Regions from separate parts of the Streptomyces sp. CA-146814 genome, predicted to be linked through region 1. Evidence: predicted binding sites of a transcription regulator. Region 1 holds the regulator's gene; the other holds the start of a gene.
What was found. Region 1 encodes HspR, which represses chaperone genes until heat shock. Its sites were predicted from a motif close to TTGAGNNNNNNNNNCTCAA; they were not measured.
Positions count from the first base shown of each region.

Region 1 (9,595 bases):
CCGTCGCGTTGCGCTCGTTCGGCCTGGCCGCGCAGCTCGTCCAGGCGCTCCTTCAGCTCACCGACCCGGTTGAGGCCCTGCTTCTCCTTCTCCCAGCGGGCGTTGAGGCCGCGCAGCTCCTCCTCCTTGTCGGCGAGGTCGCGGCGCAGCTTCTCCAGGCGCTGCTTGGAGGCGGCGTCGGACTCGTTCTTCAGCGCCAGTTCCTCCATCCTCAACCGGTCGACGGAGCGCTGGAGTTCGTCGATCTCCAGCGGTGAGGAGTCGATCTCCATACGGAGCCGGGAGGCGGCCTCGTCGACCAGGTCGATGGCCTTGTCGGGGAGGAAGCGGGAGGTGATGTAGCGGTCGGAGAGCGTGGCCGCGGCGACCAGCGCCGAGTCCGCGATCTGGACCTTGTGGTGGGCCTCGTAACGGCCCTTGAGGCCGCGGAGGATGGCGATGGTGTCCTCGACGGACGGCTCGGCCACCAGGACCTGCTGGAAGCGGCGCTCCAGGGCCGGGTCCTTCTCGATGCGCTCGCGGTACTCGTCGAGCGTGGTCGCGCCGACCATGCGCAGCTCACCGCGGGCCAGCATCGGCTTGAGCATGTTGCCCGCGTCCATGGCGGAGTCGCCGCCCGCGCCGGCGCCCACGACGGTGTGCAGCTCGTCGATGAAGGTGATGATCTGGCCGTCGCTCTCCTTGATCTCGGAGAGGACGGTCTTCAGGCGCTCCTCGAACTCGCCGCGGTACTTCGCGCCCGCGACCATCGCGCCGAGGTCGAGCGAGACCAGCCGCTTGTTCTTCAGGCTCTCCGGGACGTCACCCTTGACGATGCGCTGGGCGAGCCCTTCGACGACGGCGGTCTTGCCGACGCCGGGCTCGCCGATGAGCACCGGGTTGTTCTTGGTCCGGCGGGACAGGACCTGCACGACACGGCGGATCTCCTGGTCACGGCCGATGACCGGGTCCAGCTTGCCGTCGCGCGCGGCGGCCGTGAAGTCGGTGCCGAACTTCTCCAGGGCCTTGTACTGGCCCTCCGGGTCGGGTGTGGTCACGCGGCGGCCGCCCCTGCTCGTCTCGAATGCGGCCAGCAGCTTCTTCGCACCGGCCCCTTGTCCGTCGAGGATCTCACCGGCGCGCCCGCCCTTCGCGGCGATCCCGATCAGCAGGTGCTCGGTGGAGAGGTACTCGTCACCGAGCTCCTTCGCCCGCTGCGCCGCGTCCTGGATGACGGCCAGCAGCTCACGGTTGGGCTGCGGCGGGGCCACGGTGGAGCCGGTGACGCTGGGCAGGGTCCCGAGCAGCCGCTCGGTCTCGCCGCGCACGACGGCCTGGTCGGCCTCGACGGCGGCGAGCAGGTCGGTGATGTTCTCGTTGTCCTCGCCGCCCAGCAGCGCGAGCAGCAGGTGTGCGGGGGTGAGGTCGGGGTGCCCGTCCTTCACGGCCCGGTCGGTGGCCGCGTTGATGGCGTCCCGGCTCTTGTTGGTCAGCTCGGCGTCCACGGGTCCTTGCTCCTCCTCGCAGCTGGGGGTTCCTTGATGATTCCGACGTACACAAAGTTGAGTCTATTCCACTCAAGGCAAGAATACGGCACCCCGGCCCCGCCCGTCCTGAGTGAACCGGCCACCGGGGCCACCCGCCACCGCACCGCCGCCTACGCTTCCCCCATGGCAGACGTACGGAACCCCACCCCCGAGTACCTCGCGTTCTGGCGCGAGCGGCATGTGTGCACGCTGACGACGCTCCGCCCGGACGGCACACCGCACGTGGTGCCGGTGGGCGTGACGTACGACCCGGAGGCCGGAGTGGCCCGGGTGATCACCGGCAGGAACACCCGCAAGGTCGCCAACATCCTGGCCGCGGGACCGGAGGGGGCACGGGTCGCCGTCTGCCAGATGCACCAGGCCCGGTGGGCGACGCTGGAGGGCCGCGCGACCATCCGTACGGAACCGGAGGCCGTCGCGGACGCGGAGAGCCGCTACGCGGAGCGGTACGAGCGCACGCCGAGGGAGAACCCGGAGCGCATCGTGATCGAGATCGCCCTGGACCGGGCGCTCGGCAACGCCTGACCGCCCCTTCCCGTACGGGGACAGCACAACGGCGCCACCGTGTTCAGGTCACGGTGGCGCCGCTGTGTGGGGGAAGCGCCTGGAGCGACAGGTGACGACGGGGGAATCGCTCAGGCACTGCGGGGGGTGGCGGAAAGGGGTTCTGACGCGATCAGCTCGTGGTCCCGCTGATCGAGGTTCACAAAGATCATCCCGTACCTGACGGCGCAGCGGACGGGCTGCGGCGCGCCACGGGGGCGTCGGAGACAGCGATAGGCGCGGACGTCCTCGTCCTCTTCCATCACGACGACGATCGGCTCTCCGAACAGGGTGACCATCAACGAGTCGCCACGGCGGGGGAGGGCCGTGAGCAGATCGATGAAATGCCACCCTGAGCGATAGGCGGTTGCCATCTCGCGCCGGAAGGTGCGGTCGTCCGGCGGCGGGGGGGTCATGCCCGGTCCTTCGCGGTCGGGGCGAAGTCCCACCCCATGTCAGGCCCTTGCTCGACGGCCGTGGATGCTCCCGCAAGCTTCGCGGGCGCCGCGTCCCAGGCCAGGTCGGCGGGCGGCCGGGCTTGGGACTGCACGGCGACCGTGCCGTCCGTACCTGCCGCCTCGGTACCCAGAGCACCGAGAGCCACGGACACGAGCCCGGCGGAGAAGGCCACGGCAAGCACCGAGCGAAGCGATTTCTTACTCATAGTGGGCTTCGTCCTCACTTCCAAGGTTTCCTCTCCCCCGCATCACAAGACGATGGCTCATCAAGGCACGTCAAACCACAGAAACGATGCATCATGTTCCTGCTGATGCATGTTCCTGGGGGGTGGAGAATTGACCACAGATAGAGCCAAAGCGACACATCCCCACTCTGTCACCACTTTGTGCGACGAGGGGGCGCGGCTCTACACGAGCGCGCTGAGCATGGGGAAGATAGCCCGCGCCGAGGCGGAAGCGGCTCCGTGCCTGCTGGAGTTCGCCCTGCTGCATCCCGATCCGGACGACCCCGCCTGGCTACGGCCGGTGCCGGCGTTCGCGGCGCTCACGCAGCGGCTTCACCCCATCGAGCGGGAGATCCAGGAGCGGCGGCGGCTCTCGGTGGAGCTGGCCGAGGCGTTCGAGCCCTTCATGGCCGTCAGCAGCCAGGCTCCGCCCACCACCCACTCGATCACGGTCGTCGAGGGCATCAGCCGCATCAACGCCTCCATCGAGCTCGCCCTCTCCGAGTGCCAGTCGGAGGTGCTCACCATCCAGCCCGGGGGCGGTCGCAGCGAGGTCGCGCTCAACATCGCCATGGAGCGCGGAAACACGCTCATGCAACGCGGTGTCGCCATGCGCACGCTGTATCAGCACACGGTCCGGCACAGTCAGGGCACGCTAAATTACGTGGCCCGCATGGCCGAGAGCAAGATGGAGATACGGACGCTCGAGGAACTCGTCGAGCGTCTCATGATCTTCGACCACACGGTCGCCTTCATCCCCGCCACGGAAGACCGGACCGTCGCTCTCGAACTCCGGCATCCGGTCATCGTGAAATACCTCGTCAAGGTCTTCGAGCAGTTCTGGCACCGCGGCACTCCGTTGCAGGAGCAGATCCCTTACGACCCCGGTCCGGAAGGGATTTCCGGAGTACGCCATTCCATCGCCAAACTGTTGGTCGAGGGCCATGTGGACGAGGCCATCGCCCGCCGCCTCGGCATGAACGTACGCACCTGCCGCTCCCACATCGCCAAGCTCAGTGTCGCGCTCGGCAGCAACAGCCGCGCACAACTCGGATATCTCATCGCACGGTCAGGAATCCTGGAATCGGACTCCTGACCGCGCGATCGATCCCCCCGTACGGGAACCCGGGCGTGACTGCGCAATGGGGGAGAGCACAGCCGACGCCCAGGTCGCGCCGAGGGAGTTCCCGGCTCCCCCGGCATCTCCACACTCCCCTCGGAACTACGCTGGCACCACCGTCAACTTGTTGCACTGCATAAAGCAGGGGGATCCCAAATGGGAAGCAATGAAGCCAGATTGGGACATCATCCGCACGCGCCTACCGAGTTGTGCGATCCAGCGCTCCGCCTGTACGAGAAAGCCCTGCGCGCCGGACGAATAGCCCGCCCCGATCTCGCCGAAGCCCCCTGCCTGACGGACCTCGCCCTGCTGCATCCCGACCCGTGGGACGACACCTGGATGCGGCCCGTGTCGCCGTCGGCCGCTCTGGCCAACCTCCTGCAACCGGTCTCCCGGGAGATCGACGAGCGCCTGCGCCTCGCGGCCGCGCTGAGCCGGTCCCTGTTCCCGCTGACCGCCGTGGCCCACGACGACCCCAACCTCGCCATCACCGTGCTGGAGGGGGTCCCGGCCATCCAGGCGTCCCTCAACGAGGCCACCGCCACCGCCACGGACGAGATCCTCACGGCCCAGCCCGGCAGCGACCGCCCGGCCAGCACCCTGCGGGAGGCCCTGGCCAACGCCCATACGGCCATCCGGCGGGGAGCCCGGATCCGGCACATCTACCAGCATCCGGCGCGCTACAGCAGCACCGTCCGGGACTACCTGTCCCAGGTCCCGGCCCAGCACCTGCAGGTACGCACCACCGAGCTGACCGTCGAACGGCTGATCATCATCGACCGCGCGGTGGCCTACATCCCCGGTTCCGCCGACCGCAACACCGCGCTGCGGATCAGCCATCCGGCTCTGGTCTCCTACCTGATCCAGGTCTACGAGGTCCTCTGGGCCCAGGCCGTCCCGCTGGCCGAGAACCACCAGGCGACCGCACCGAACGCCCCGGTCACCGCCGTCCAGCTCAGCATCGCCCGCCTCCTCACCGAAGGCCACGTCGACGACGTGGTGGCCCGCAAGATGGGCATCAGCGTCCGCACCTGCCGCTCGCACATCGCCAAGCTCATGCAGACCTTGGGCGCCACCAGCCGCACCCATCTCGGCGCGCTGCTCGTCGAGTCGGGCATCGTCGAGGCGACGGGCACCGAGCGGCCGTTACGTGCGGCTCCGGCGCGTCCGGAGGACGGCAACTAAGGGCTGTCCCGTAAATGATCTTCGTGTCGCCTTGGGCATGGTCGGTTGCCGTTCGGCCCGTCGGCTTATCCGGCGAGGGCGAGGTTGTGCATGCGGGCGATGCCGAGCATGGCGTGGTGGACGCCGTCGCCCTTGAGGCGGCAGTCGCGGAGGATCCTCCAGGTCTTCATGCGGGCGAAGACGTGCTCGACGCGGGCCCGGACCTGTTTGTGGGATTTGTTGTGCTCTTCTTTCCAGTCCGGGAGTTTGGTCTGGCCTCTCTTACGGCGGTGCGGGATGACGAGTCCGGTGCCCGGATAGCCGCCGTCGGCGATCGTGAGGGTCTTGCCGACGGCGGCTTTGGCTCCGGATTCCTCCCATGCCTTGCAGTCGTTGCGGTTCCCGGCGAGCGGCCGGCCGACCACGACGACCAGGCGGGTGTCGGCGTCGATGACGACCTGATGGTTGGTGGAGTACCGGTAGTTCTTCGACCGCTCCGCGATCGTGTGATCCCGGGTGGGGACCAGGGTGCCGTCCACGATGAGCACGGCGTCCTTCGCGAACCGCTTGCGGGGCTGGAGCGCGAGCATCGGCCCGAGGTGGTCGATGATCCGGTCCGCCGCCGACTTCGAGACCCCGAACAGCGGCGCGAGCTGCCGCATCGTCAGGTTCGTCCGCCAGTACGCCGCAACCAGCAGGACCCGGTCCTCCAGCGGAAGACTCCACGGCCGGCCCCGGCGGACCGCGTCCGCACCCTCGCGACGCAGCACCGCCACCAGCTTCCCGAAGGCGCGCGGGCTCAGCCCGGAGAACGGGGCTATCCAGGACGGCTCCGACGCCGTGATCACACCAGCCACACCAAGATCATCCCAGGCCGGTTAGGGTGCCTTCTTCGAGCCGACGGACTGGAGACGGATGATGGAGCAGGACGAGGCCCTGCAACTCGCGGTGACGTTTCTTGCGCAGAGCCAGCGCGAGGACGAGCCGCCTCTCGCCATCGACGCAGAGCGGGTCTGTGAGAGCAACGGGCTCCTGATCGTGCCCTACAACTCCGTGCAGTACCTCGCCTCGCGTGATGCGAGAGAGCAACTGCTCGACTGCTGGCCCATCCTCGTCGACCTTGCCCGCGGAGACGTGCGATTCGGGAGCCTGGACGAGCGACATCTGTGGAGGAACCCGAGCGCCTGACAGCTGTCCGCACCACAGATACGGGACAGCCCTTAGCCTCGTCCAGGGGCATACCGAAACCTACGGGGGGCCGAGGCATGTGCACGACGGCGGAGAGCACGGACAGAGCGGGGGCCGTCCACGGTCTCTGCGAGCCCGCCATGAGCCTCTACGCGACGGCTCTGCGCGAAGGCCGCCTGCCCCGGACGGACTTCGCCGAGGCATCCTGCCTGTTCGAGCGCGGCCTGGTCCACCCGGACCCGGACGACGAGCGGTGGGTACGCCCCGTACCGGCGTCGGCCGCGCTCACGCGGCTGCTCAGACCCTTCGCGCAGGAGGTCTTCGAACGCCTCGACACCACGGCCGCGCTCGTCGACGCCCTCCTGCCGCTGACCGCGATCGCCGACCGGGAACCGCGCCCGGCGATCACCGTCATCGAAGGGCGGGAGCGCGTCATGGCAGCCCTGGGCGAGGCCTCCCGGGCCGCCCGGGACGAGGTCCTCACCGCACAGCCGGGCGGCAACCGCCTCGCCCACAGCATGCGGCAGGGCCTCACGAACGCCCGGGCCGTCATCGCGGCCGGCGGCCGGATGCGCCACCTCTACCAGCACCCCGTGCGCTACAACACGCGTTTCACGGAGTACCTGGACCAACTCCCCCCGGGCCACCTCGAAGTCCGCACCATGGAACAGGCCATCGACCGCCTGATCGTCTTCGACCGCACGGTCGCCTACGTCCCCGCCGCCCCCGGCAACGACACCGCCCTGGAGATCCGCCACCCGGCCCTGGTCCGCTACCTGGTCCACGTCTACGAGGTCCTCTGGGCCCAGGCCACCCCGTACGACGACCCCCTCCCGACCGCACTCCCCGGCACCCCCCTCACCGCCGTCCAGCTCAGCATCGCCCGCCTCCTCACCGAAGGCCACGTCGACGAGGTCGTCGCCCGGAAGATGGGCATCAGCGTCCGCACCTGCCGCTCCCACATCGCCAGACTCATGCACACCCTCGGCGCCACCAGCCGCACCCACCTCGGCGCCCTGCTCGCCCACTCCGGCATCGCGAGAGCCGGCCACGGCGGCACCTGAAACGCACGGCGGGGCCGGAAGAGCATCCGCTCCTCCGGCCCCGCCGCGCAAAGCCGCGTGCAACCGCACAAGACGTGCGCGACACACAAGGCGTGCGCCGCTCCTACTCCCCCGTCGCCCTCTTCGGCTTGGGCCGCCACACCACCAGCGCGCTGGTCTGCTGCACGTCCTGGTACGGCACGAGGTCGCGGCGGTACGAGGCGTGCACCTGGGCCTCGCGCTGCTGCATGGCGACCGCCGCGCCGTCCACCGCCGCCGAGAGTTCGGCGACGCGCTGCTGGAGCGCGGCCACCTGGTTCTCCAGCTCGATGATGCGCTTGATGCCCGCCAGGTTGATGCCCTCGTCCTGCGACAGCTGCTGCACGGTGCGCAGCAGCTCGATGTCGCGGGCCGAGTAGCGGCGGCCGCGGCCGGCCGTGCGGTCCGGGGAGACCAGGCCGAGACGGTCGTACTGGCGCAGCGTCTGCGGGTGCAGGCCCGAGAGCTGGGCCGCGATCGAGATCACGTACACCGGTGATTCATCGGTCAGCTGGTACGGATTGCGTCGACGGCCGTCCATCTCAAGCTCCCTTCGCGGCCTGGAACAGTTCCGCCCGCGGATCCTCGTCCGCGGTCGCCTTGCGGTAGGCCTCCAGTGCGTCCCGGCCTTCCTGGCCGAGGTCCGTGGGGACCGCGACCTCCACGGTGACCAGCAGGTCGCCGCGGGTGCCGTCCTTGCGGACCGCACCCTTGCCCCGGGCGCGCATCGTACGCCCGTTCGGGGTGCCGGCGGGCAGTTTCAGGGTGACCGGGGGTCCGCCGAGGGTGGGGACCTTCACCTCGCCGCCGAGCGTCGCCTCCGGGAAGGTGACGGGCACGGTGACCGTGAGGTTGTCGCCCTTGCGCCCGAAGACCGGGTGGGCGCCGACGTGGACGACGACGTACAGATCGCCGGCCGGACCGCCGCGCTCGCCCGGTCCGCCCTTGCCGCGCAGCCGGATCCGCTGGCCGTCCGAGACGCCCGCCGGGATCCTGACCTGCATCGTGCGGGCCGACTTGGCCCGGCCGCTGCCGTGGCAGACCTCGCACGGGTCCTGGGCGATGAGGCCCCGGCCCTTGCAGTCCACGCACGGGTCGGTGAGCGAGAAGCCGCCGCCGGTGCCGCGCGAGACCTGGCCGGTGCCGACGCAGGTCGGGCAGACCCTGGGGGTGCCGTTCTTGTCGCCGGTGCCGGAACACGCCTTGCAGGGCGCCTGGCTGGACATCCGCAGCGGGACCGTGGCCCCGTCGACCGCCTCGGTGAAGCTGAGCGTCACCTCGGACTCGATGTCCTGGCCGCGCCGCGGCTGGACCCGGGTGCCGGTACCGCCGCGGTTGAACAGCCCGCCGAAGACGTCGCCGAGACCGCCTCCTCCGCCGCCGCCGAACCCGCCGCCCGCACCGCCCTGTCCGCCGCCCGGGGCGCCTCCGCCGAAGAGGTCGCCCAGGTCGAAGTTGAAGTTGCCGCCCGCACCACCGGGGCCGGCGCGGAAGCCACCGTTGCCGAAGAGGGCGCGCGCCTCGTCGTACTCCTTGCGCCGCTTGGTGTCGCCGAGGACGTCGTTCGCCTCGGAGATCTCCTTGAAGCGCTCCTCCGCCTTGGCGTCACCCTTGTTGGCGTCCGGGTGGAACTCGCGGGCGAGCTTGCGGTACGCCTTCTTGATCTCGGCGTCGGTGGCGTCCTTGGGGACGCCGAGGACCTTGTAGTAGTCCTTCTCGACGAAGTCCTTCGTGCTCATCGACGTCCCTCCTTCCGGACGATCGGCGCGGCGGCCGACCCGTGGGCCGGCCGCCGGACCGGTCGGTGTGCACCGCGGTGGTCGGACGTGGTGTCGTCAGACCTCCTCGGTGCCACCGCTCTCCTCGTCGTCTGTCTTCTCTTCCTTGGCCGCCGCGGGCGTGGCGCCCGGCTGCGGCTCGGCGACGGCCACCCGCGCGGGGCGGATGGTGCGCTCGCCGATGCGATACCCCGGCTGGAGGATCGCCACGCAGGTCGTCTCGGTGACGTCCGGCGCGTAGCTGTGCATCAGGGCCTCGTGGATCGTCGGGTCGAAGGGCTCGCCCTCCTTGCCGAACTGCTGGAGGCCCAACTTCGCGACGACCGTCTCCAGCGATTCGGCGACCGACTTGAAGCCGCCGAGCAGCTCGCCGTGCTCCCGTGCGCGGCCGACGTCGTCGAGTACGGGAAGGAGCTCGGACAGGAGGTTCGCGACGGCGATCTCCTTGACCGTGACCCGGTCCCGCTCCACGCGGCGACGGTAGTTCTGGTATTCGGCCTGGAGCCGCTGGA
Region 1 covers NZ_CP192068.1:3,608,112-3,617,706, forward strand. Annotated here, with positions in the region: gene clpB (ATP-dependent chaperone ClpB) at 1-1,484, opposite strand, end outside; gene ACQP09_RS15925 (pyridoxamine 5'-phosphate oxidase family protein) at 1,650-2,051, shown strand; gene ACQP09_RS15930 ((2Fe-2S)-binding protein) at 2,162-2,485, opposite strand; gene ACQP09_RS15935 (hypothetical protein) at 2,482-2,733, opposite strand; gene ACQP09_RS15940 (helix-turn-helix transcriptional regulator) at 2,843-3,847, shown strand; gene ACQP09_RS15945 (LuxR C-terminal-related transcriptional regulator) at 4,028-5,056, shown strand; gene ACQP09_RS15950 (transposase) at 5,122-5,892, opposite strand; gene ACQP09_RS15955 (YrhB domain-containing protein) at 5,951-6,223, shown strand; gene ACQP09_RS15960 (LuxR C-terminal-related transcriptional regulator) at 6,301-7,287, shown strand; gene ACQP09_RS15965 (heat shock protein transcriptional repressor HspR) at 7,391-7,846, opposite strand; gene dnaJ (molecular chaperone DnaJ) at 7,848-9,044, opposite strand; gene grpE (nucleotide exchange factor GrpE) at 9,141-9,595, opposite strand, start outside.

Region 2 (9,595 bases), 1.9 Mb from region 1:
GAACCCCTGCGAGGCACGGTCTTCGCTCGTGGATTTCGTGGGTGATCCGTATGTGCCGGTCAGCAGCGTAAAGGCAGCGGAGGGCTCCCGGCTACGCAGGGTGTTGTCCCGGAGGCGCGAGAGGGGTCCGGGCAGGGTGGCGGATCGTCGGCCTTGTGAAGGTTGCCCCGTCTCCCACCGGACCCGTACATACCGGGAGGGGGGTTCGCGGAGTGTTCAGAGACTCCGCGATGCGAGATGGACCACGTCCGGCACACCTCGGGCAACAGGCACTTCTTCGGTCCTAACCCCGCTGAACCCGGCATTCCGTAACGCCTCCTCGAAGGCCGGGGACGGCTGCGCGGACCAGACGGCCAGCACACCGCCCGGGTTCAGCCGGTCACGGCAGCGGGCCAGCCCGGCGGGGGAGTAGAGGCTGCCGTTGTCCTCGGTGACGGTCCAGTCGGGCCCGTTGTCGATGTCCAGGCAGAGGGCGTCGTAACGCTCCGTGGCGGTACGGAGGTGGGCCACCAGATCCGCGTGGAGGACCTCGGTCCGCGGATCGGCCAGCGCCGCCCCGGAGATCCGCCCCAGCGGCCCGCGCCGGTGCCAGTCGACGATCGCCTGCTCCCGCTCCACCACCACGATCCGTCCCCACCGCGCCTCCTCGGCGGCCCGCACCAGCGAGAAGCCCACCCCGAGCCCGCCGATCAGCACCGACGGCCCGGTCCGCCCGACGGGCAGCGAGCCGAGAGCGGCGTCGACCAGCAGCCGCTCGGAGCGCCCGTCGGAGGTGTCCATCAGGAAGCACCCGTTGGCGATGATCTCGAAGTGCTTCCCGCGCTCCCGCAGGACGACCTCGCCGAAGGGGCCTTCGCGGCGGTCCAGGGTGATCGGGGCGGGGGGAATCATGGCGCAGGTGTAGGTCTGGATGTCGGGCTCCATGGACCGGATTCTAAGAAGGCCGCCCCCTGTTCGCGCCTGAATTCCAGGGGGTCACCCCCGTCAGTGATCGCGGTTCGGGTGCGGGCCGCGCAGCGCCAGGAGCGCCGCCCCCACCACGTACGCCGTCCCGGCCACCGCCCAGGCGGCCACCTCCGGCCCCGGCTGCATCGGCCACGCCCAGTACGCCGCCGCCCCGCCCGGTGTCCGGGGCGCCGCCAGATAGACCGCGCCTCCGTACACCGTCATCGGCAGCCAGCTCGCCCGGGCGCCCAGGAGCGCGGCCGCCGCCACCGTCACCCCCGTCGCGCCCACCACGTTGCGGACCATCGCCGGGGCGCCGAACTGCTCCGGATGACCGGGGACGGCCAGGGCCAGGGCCCCGGCTGCGAGCGCGGTGAGAGCCAGAAGGTGCGTCAGCCGCCGGGGCCACCAGCGGCGTACGGCCGTGCGGTCCAGCTCCTCGGTGTGCGAGAGGAACCCGGTGCCGATCGCGGCGGCGGCGAGCAGCGGGGCGAGCGCGAGGACCGGGAGGCGTGCGGTGTGGTCGAACTCCGGCCGGTCCTGCAGCCAGTCCGCCGCCCACGCGGCGAGCACGGCGACGGCTGCCAGCGCGGCCAGGGTCGCCGGGAGGGCGCGGGAGCGCAGATAGAGGACGGGCAGCCCAAGCCGTACGGTCGTCACAGCGTCGGCACCTCCTTCGGGTCGCAGCTGGTGCGGGTGGCCAGATAGCGGCCGAGCCAGACCCGGCGCTCGGCGTCGCCCATGGCCGTGAGCCGGTTCAGGTAGGGCGTGTCCAGGCCGGGGCCGGCCAGGGGGGCCAGCCACCGCGCCACGGCGTCGTCGGTCTCCCACATGCGCACGGTGGTGCGGTCCTCGGCCATGATCACGGCCAGGGGGCAGTCGCGGTCGGCGAGGTGCCGGGCCGTCTGGTGGGCGTAGTCGGCGGGATCGGGGAGTCTGCCGCGCACCACGGTCCAGCCTCGGGTGTGGTGGGGCAGTACGGAGGCGCCGGCCGGGGCCGGGCCGCCCTCGGGGACGTGGACGTACCTCCGCGGAGCCCCCGGAACCCCGTCCAGGCGGGAGAGCGGCCCGGCCAGCGCGTCGGACACCTGGGACAGCAGCGGTCCGTCCAGCCCGCTCACGCAGACCTGCGGCACCGACTCCGTACAGATCAGCCGTCGCGCCACCGGGTCCTCCCGAAACAGGTCCTCACCGCTGCTCACGATCGCGGGCGCGACGAGGGCGGCGGCCACCAGGGGGACGAGCGCGAGGAACCGGCGCCGGACGGCGTACGCGGTGACCAGGGCGAGCACCGGAGCGCCGGTCCAGAGGACCATCACCGGCACGAACCACGCCACCGGCACCCGGTCGGAGAGGTAGTACTGCTCGGCCGGGTTCAGGAAGCGGAGGTCGGATGCGGAGTACGAGGGGATGCCGAGGACGAGGTACGTGGCCGCAGCGAGCACCGGCGCGGCCAGCCGCCACCGCCACACGCGCCCCACCACGAACCCGGCGAACGCGGCACACACCAGGAACCAGGTATCGATGACCACCATGCCCACCGAAGGCCGGCCTGCCCCGGCATACGGCCAGGTCGCGGCCAGCACCCCCACCACGGCCACCAGATGGCCGACGACCGCCCACACCGCCACCGGCAGCGCCGCCATCACCACCTGGGCAGGACGGCCACGCGGCACCGAGAGCCAGAGGGCGGTGGTTCTACGCCGGTGCTCACGGCCGCCCTGCCAGCACCCGGCGGCCGCGACCAGCGGCCCGGCGAGCAGCGTGGCGCACGTGTGCAGCACCTCCTGCGTATCGCCCCAACCGCCCTGCCACTGAGGGGCCTTGCTGATCATCGGCACGCCGATGGTCAGGGCGACGGCCGGAGCGGTCCAGGGGGCGATCCCGCGCCGCAACTCGGCCCGGAACGCGGCACGCGCCGGAGGGCGGACGCGGCGCGGGGCGACGGACCCGGGCGGGGTCGACGTGGCCGTCACGCCCTCACCGCCGTACGGTGTGTGCGCAGGGCGGTGGTGTAGCCGCGTTCGATCGGGTTGCCGCCGAGCCCGTCCGCCGTGTCGCCCAACTCGATCAGGTCGGCGGTGGTGCCCCGGTAGGCGATCCGGCCCGCCTCGATCAGGGTCACCTCGGTGCAGGCCGCGGCGACGTCCTCGACCAGATGCGTGGAGACGATCACCGTGGAGGTCCGGCCCAGCTCCCGCAGCAGCGCCCGGAACTCGACGCGCTGCTCCGGGTCGAGACCGGCGGTCGGCTCGTCGAGCAGCAGGAGCGCGGGTTCGTTGACGATCGCCTGGGCGATGCCGACCCGCCGCACCATGCCGCCGGAGAGGGTCTTCACCTTGGCGTCGATCCGCTCGCCGAGCCCGACCCGTTCCACGGCCCGCTCGACCGCCGCCGCGACCCCTGCCCCGTCCATCTCCTTGAGCCAGGCCACGTACCCGACGAACTCGCGGACCGTGAACCCCGGGTAGTAGCCGAACTCCTGCGGCAGATAGCCGAGCCGGCGCCGTACGGAGGCCCGCTCGCGGTGATCTCCTCCCCGGCCGACCTCCCGGCCGAGCAGCTCCACCTGCCCGGCGTCCGGGGGCGAGACCGTGGCCAGCACCCGGATGAGGGAGGTCTTGCCCGCCCCGTTGGGCCCGAGCAGCCCGTGCACACCTGGTGCGAAGTCCAGGTCCACGGTGTCCAGGGCGGTCTTCCTGCGGTGCCGGACGGTCAGGCCGGCGACCTTGGCGCTCACGGTGTCTCCAGATGGTCGAAGGAGCGGCGGCGGGCGGCGAGCAGCAGCGCGCACGCCACGGCCCCGGCGGCCCAGCCGCCTTGCACGGAGGATCCGGCGAAGTACGGGGCGGCTCCCGCCATCAGCGCCGCACCGGCCGGTCCGGTGGCGGCGGCAGGAGCGACGACGAAGGCCAGCCAGGCTCCGCCGACGGCAGCCGCCCCCCGGCGGCTGCCGACGAAACTGCCCAGCGCGAGCGCCGCGAGCGTCAGCGCCAGCCCCGGCAGCAGCCAGGCGGCCGCCCCCGGTCCGCCCGCCGCGACCGGCAGCACCGCCCCGGCCAGGGTCAGCGCCGGGACGCTCACCGTGAGGACGGCGGCGGCCCGGGTCAGCAGCAGCCGCAGCCCGCCGGACGGGGTCGCGGTGGCGATCTCGTACAGCGGATCGGCGTGGCGACCGTACGACAGGGCGACCCCGGCGAGCGGCAGCACCGGCGCCGTCACCAGCAGCAACGGCCGCACCGAGGCCCCGAGCCCGGCCCCGTACGACAGGGCGACGGCCCCGAGGGCGACGAAGACGAGCGCCACCAGCCAGGCCCCCCGCAGGGCGGGCCCGGCGGCCCACACGACCCGTGCGGCCCGTGACAGACGCGGGGGCACCCCCGTGGTCCCCGCGCCTGTCACGCCGCTGGTGCTGGTGCTGGTGCTGGTGCTGGTGCCGGTGGTGGTGTCGGCGTACGCCCGGGAGCCGACGCTCTCCCGGGGCTCCTGGACAGCCCGCTCCAGCACCGCCGCCCGGATGCCGGCCAGCACCGCCCCGGTCTCCGCCACCGCCCGGACCGCCGACGACACCACGGCCGCGCAGGCACCGCACGCCTCGACATGCTTCTCCAGGGACCAGGCATCGCTCTCGGCAGCCGTACCGGCGGCGTACCGCGCGGCCAGCTCCCCGCCCACGTGCCAGTCCGGCCCCGGACCGGAACCCTGCCGCCTCATGCCGTACCTCCCAGCGCTTCGCCGTCCGGCGCCAGCCGTTCCAGCGCGGCCCGCAGCTCGCGCCGGGCCCGCATCGCGCGGGTCTTCACCGTGCCTTCGGGAATGCCGAGCAGCGCGGCCGCCTCCCTTGTCGACAGGCCGTCCACGACCGTGGCGCGCAGGACCTCGCGCAGCTCCGGTGAGATCCCGGCCAGCGCGGTGCCCACGTCCCCGTACTCCAGGCCCGCCAGCACCCGGTCCTCGGCGGAGGGGGCGACGGCCTCCGGCACCGCGCTCGGTGCCCGGTCGGCGCGGGCGCCCGCCCGCAGGGCGTCGACGAGCCGGCGCGAGGCGATCACCCACAGCCACCCGCCGACCTGCGCGCCCCGGTGCGAGCCGGCCGAGCGCCAGACGGTCACGAACGTGTCCTGGAGGACTTCGCGCACGGTCTCCGCGTCCCCGCACCGCCGGGCGAGCCGGGCGTGCAGCCAGCCCGCATGCCGGTCGTAGAGCGCGCCGAGCGCCTCCGCGTCGCCATGTGCCACGGCGCGCACCAATGCCGCGTCGTCGCTCTCCGTCTCCGTACCGTCATCCCGGTCTCCCCCCGCAGGGCGCAACAGCCTCACACCCTCCCTATCGCCCGCCGGACCGTATCCGGTTCACCGAGGTTCACCGGGGAGGTTCACCCAGCGGGGAGAGCGGCCCGGGGAATAGCCGTTCCGCGTCCGACGCTCCCGTGGACAGAGCGCTCACCAGGCCTCCGGGCCCTGATCGCTCACAGCGAACAGCACCCGGGGAACATTCGGCGGCTCACAAGCATTGAGTCCACATAGCTCAACTTGCCTGCCGAAGGGGAGATCATGACTACCGAGTCCAAGGCGTTCACACCGATCGACCTGCCCGTGCTGCCGCTCGACGACGAGGTCGTCCTGCCCGGCATGGTGGTGCCGCTGGACCTGTCCGACACCGAGGTGCGCGCCGCCGTCGAGGCCGCGCAGGCCGCCGCCCGTCCCGGTGGCGGGAAGCCCGAGGTGCTGCTGGTCCCGCGGATCGACGGGACGTACACGGGGACCGGTGTCCTCGGGACCGTCGAGCAGGTCGGACGTCTGAGCGACGGTGACCCGGGGGCGCTCATCCGGGCGCGGGACCGGGTCCGGATCGGGGCCGGGACCAGTGGGCCGGGGCGGGCGCTCTGGGTCGAGGGCACCGTGATCGATGTCGTCGTGCCCGAGCCGCTGCCGGGTTCGGCCGCCGAGCTGGCCAAGGAGTACAAGGCGCTCGCCACCAGCTGGCTGAAGAAGCGCGGCGCCTGGCAGGTCGTGGACCGGGTCCAGCAGATCGAGGACATCTCGGCGCTCGCCGACAACTCCGGATACTCCCCGTTCCTGACCACCGCGCAGAAGGTCCAGCTCCTGGAGACCGTGGACCCCGTCGCGCGGCTGAAGCTCGCCATCCAGTGGCTGGGCGAGCACCTCGCCGAGCAGGATGTCGCCGAGTCCATCGCCAAGGACGTCCAGGAGGGCGTGGACAAGCAGCAGCGCGAGTTCCTGCTGCGCCGCCAGCTGGACGCCGTACGCAAGGAGCTCTCCGAGCTCAACGGCGACCCGGAGGACGAGTCCGACGACTACCGGGCCCGCGTCGAGGCCGCCGATCTGCCCGAGCACGTCCGGACGGCCGCGCTCAAGGAGGTCGAGAAGCTGGAGCGGTCCAGTGACCAGTCGCCCGAGGGCTCGTGGATCCGCACCTGGCTGGACACCGTCCTCGAACTGCCGTGGAACGAGCGCACCGAGGACGCCTACGACATCCGTGGCGCCCGGGCCGTCCTGGACGCCGAGCACGCCGGTCTCGCCGATGTGAAGGAGCGGATCACCGAGTACCTCGCGGTGCGCAAGCGGCGTGCCGACCGGGGGCTCGGTGTGGTCGGCGGGCGGCGTGGCGGTGCCGTGCTCGCGCTCGTCGGTCCGCCCGGTGTCGGCAAGACCTCGCTCGGGGAGTCCGTCGCGCACGCCATGGGCCGTGAGTTCGTCCGGGTCGCGCTCGGCGGTGTCCGGGACGAGGCGGAGATCCGGGGCCACCGGCGTACGTACGTGGGTGCTCTTCCCGGACGCATCGTGCGGGCGATCAAGGAGGCCGGTTCGATGAACCCGGTCGTCCTGCTCGACGAGATCGACAAGGTCGGCTCCGACTTCCGGGGCGACCCGGCCGCAGCCCTCCTCGAAGTCCTCGACCCGGCCCAGAACCACACGTTCCGCGACCACTACCTGGAGGTCGAACTCGACCTCAGCGACGTCGTCTTCCTCGCCACCGCCAACGTCCTCGAATCCATCCCGGAGGCGCTGCTCGACCGCATGGAGCTGGTCCGGCTCGACGGCTACACCGAGGACGAGAAGGTCGTCATCGCCCGGGACCACCTGCTTCCGCGCCAGCTGGAGCGAGCGGGCCTGGAGAAGGACGAGGTCGCCCTGGAGGAGTCGGCGCTGCGCAAGCTGGCCGGCGAGTACACCCGCGAAGCCGGCGTACGGAATCTGGAGCGGGCCGTCGCCCGGCTGCTCCGCAAGGTCGCGGCCCAGCACGAACTGGGCGACCGCGAGCTGCCGTTCACGGTGACCGACGCGGACCTGCGCGGTCTCATCGGGCGCCCGCACCACGTGCCCGAGTCCGCTCAGGACCCGGCCGAGCGGCGCACCGCGGTGCCGGGTGTGGCCACCGGGCTCGCGGTGACCGGCGCGGGCGGTGACGTCCTCTTCGTCGAGGCGTCGCTCGCGGACCCCGAGACCGGCGCGTCCGGACTGACCCTGACCGGTCAGCTCGGCGACGTCATGAAGGAGTCGGCGCAGATCGCGCTGAGCTTCCTGCGGTCGCACGGCGCGGAGCTGGAGCTGCCGGTCGCGGACCTCAAGGACCGGGGTGTGCACATCCACTTCCCGGCCGGTGCGGTGCCGAAGGACGGCCCGAGCGCGGGCATCACGCTCACGACCGCGCTGGCCTCGCTGCTCTCCGGACGCCTCGTCCGTACGGATGTGGCGATGACCGGTGAGGTCTCGCTGACCGGGCGCGTCCTGCCGATCGGCGGCCTGAAGCAGAAGCTGCTGGCAGCCCACCGTGCGGGCATCACCACCGTGGTGATCCCGCAGCGCAACGAGGCCGACCTGGACGACGTCCCGGCCGAGGTGCTGGAGAAGCTGGACGTCCACCCGGTCACCGACGTCCGCCAGGTCCTGGAGATCGCCCTCGCCCCGGCCTCGGCCCCGGCGGAAAGGATCCCGGCCGCGGCCTGACCGCCACGCAGTGACGGGCGTGGCACAGGGCCTCTCGTTCGGATCAGGCCGGGCTCGCGTGCCCCGGCACGCACATCTGCGGCGTTGTCGTCGGTCGCCGACTTCCCCGAGCTCTCGGACGAGCTCGAGCAGGGGAGACCCCACTGCGTCGACTCCCTCCTCCGCCTTGCAGCTGCACGCACCGGACCCCGCTCCCTGATCCGGCCTGATCCGAACGAGAGGCCCCAGGTGCACGGCCGGTACGGACGGCCCGCTTCCCGAGTCAACGGGAGCGGGCCGTTCCGCTTTTCCCGGGAGCCCTCAGGGACGGTAGATGGTGCCCGGCTCCGGCACCGCCGGGGCCATCAGCTCCGGGACGGTCACGAAGGTGTAGCCGTCCTTCTGGAGCGCGTCGATGATCCCCGGCACGGCGGGCACAGTGCCCTTGTATATGTCGTGGAGCAGGATGATGCCGTCCCTGCCCGCCTGGTCCAGGATCCGCTTCTCGATCAGCGCGGAGTCGTTGGTCGAGTAGTCCTTCGCGGTGGCGCTCCACAGCACCTGCGAGAGCCCCAGCTCCTTGCTGATCTCGGAGACCTTGTCGTCGGTGCGGCCCTGCGGCGGGCGCATCAGCCGGGGCTTCTTCCCCGTCACCTTCTCGATCGCCACCTGGGTCTTCTCCAGCTCGGCCCGTATCTCGTCCGGCTCCTGGTCGGTGAGGATCTTGTGCGTCCAGGTGTGGTTGGCCACCTCGTGGCCCTCGTCCTGGATGCGCCGCACGGTCTCCGGGTGCTTGAGGACGTGGTGCTCGCCGAGCAGGAAGAAGGTCGCGTGGACCTTCTTCTCCTTCAGGATGTCCAGCAGCTTCGGGGTGTCCTTACCCGGCCCGGCGTCGAACGTGAGCGCGATGCACTTCGCCTTACGGCAGTCCGCCCGGCCGAAAGTGCCCTTGGCGTCGGACGCCGCGTCCTGCCGCGCCGAGCCCGGAGCCGTCGTCTCCATCGAGCATCCGCTGAGGGCCAGTGTGAGCGTCGTCACGAGGGCGGCGGCCAACCCGCCCCCGAGCAGGGTCATCTTGTTGGACACGGGCACGCCACTCCTCTGCGCGGAAATCTCCGCACAGGTGTGCGGTACGCCGAGGACTATACATAGCGCGTATACATCGAGTGCATAGTGGGGTGCAGGGCAGCGCGAAACCCCGGTGACCTGCGGTGACGTCACCGGGGTGGGCTCGGGCGGGGGTCAGCCGTTGGCCAGCGCTTGGACGCGGTCGAGCGCGCCGTTGAAGCGGTTGTGGTCGCCGACGATCGGGCCGGTCGAGGTGTACTGCCACATCGTGTGGACGGGCCAGCCGGCCGGCAGCTCGCCGACCGTCGTGTTGTACCGGGCCACCCAGAGCGGGTTGGTGGCGCCGAAGCTCGCGTTGTTGCCGGTGCAGTCCTTCCACCAGCTGGTCGCGGTGTAGATGACCGCGTCCCGGCCGGTGCGGGCCCGGTAGGTGTTCGTGAAGTCCCGGATCCAGTTGACCATTCCGGCCTGGCTGAGGCCGTAGCACTGGGCGCCGTACGGGTTCCACTCGATGTCGAGCACGCCGGGCAGGGTCCGGCCGTCCCGGGACCAGCCGCCGCCGTTGTCCACGAAGAAGTTGGCCTGCGCGGCGCCGCTCGCGGTGTTCGGGGTGGCGAAATGGTACGCGCCGC
Region 2 covers NZ_CP192068.1:5,498,086-5,507,680, forward strand. Annotated here, with positions in the region: gene ACQP09_RS24790 (spermidine synthase) at 217-924, opposite strand; gene ACQP09_RS24795 (hypothetical protein) at 985-1,605, opposite strand; gene ACQP09_RS24800 (hypothetical protein) at 1,602-2,921, opposite strand; gene ACQP09_RS24805 (ABC transporter ATP-binding protein) at 2,918-3,685, opposite strand; gene ACQP09_RS24810 (zf-HC2 domain-containing protein) at 3,682-4,659, opposite strand; gene ACQP09_RS24815 (RNA polymerase sigma factor) at 4,656-5,264, opposite strand; gene lon (endopeptidase La) at 5,499-7,916, shown strand; gene ACQP09_RS24825 (polysaccharide deacetylase family protein) at 8,217-8,969, opposite strand; gene ACQP09_RS24830 (lysozyme) at 9,138-9,595, opposite strand, start outside.
Region 2: a site for HspR is predicted at 5,458-5,476, ahead of lon (endopeptidase La). Genes of this name have one in related genera too.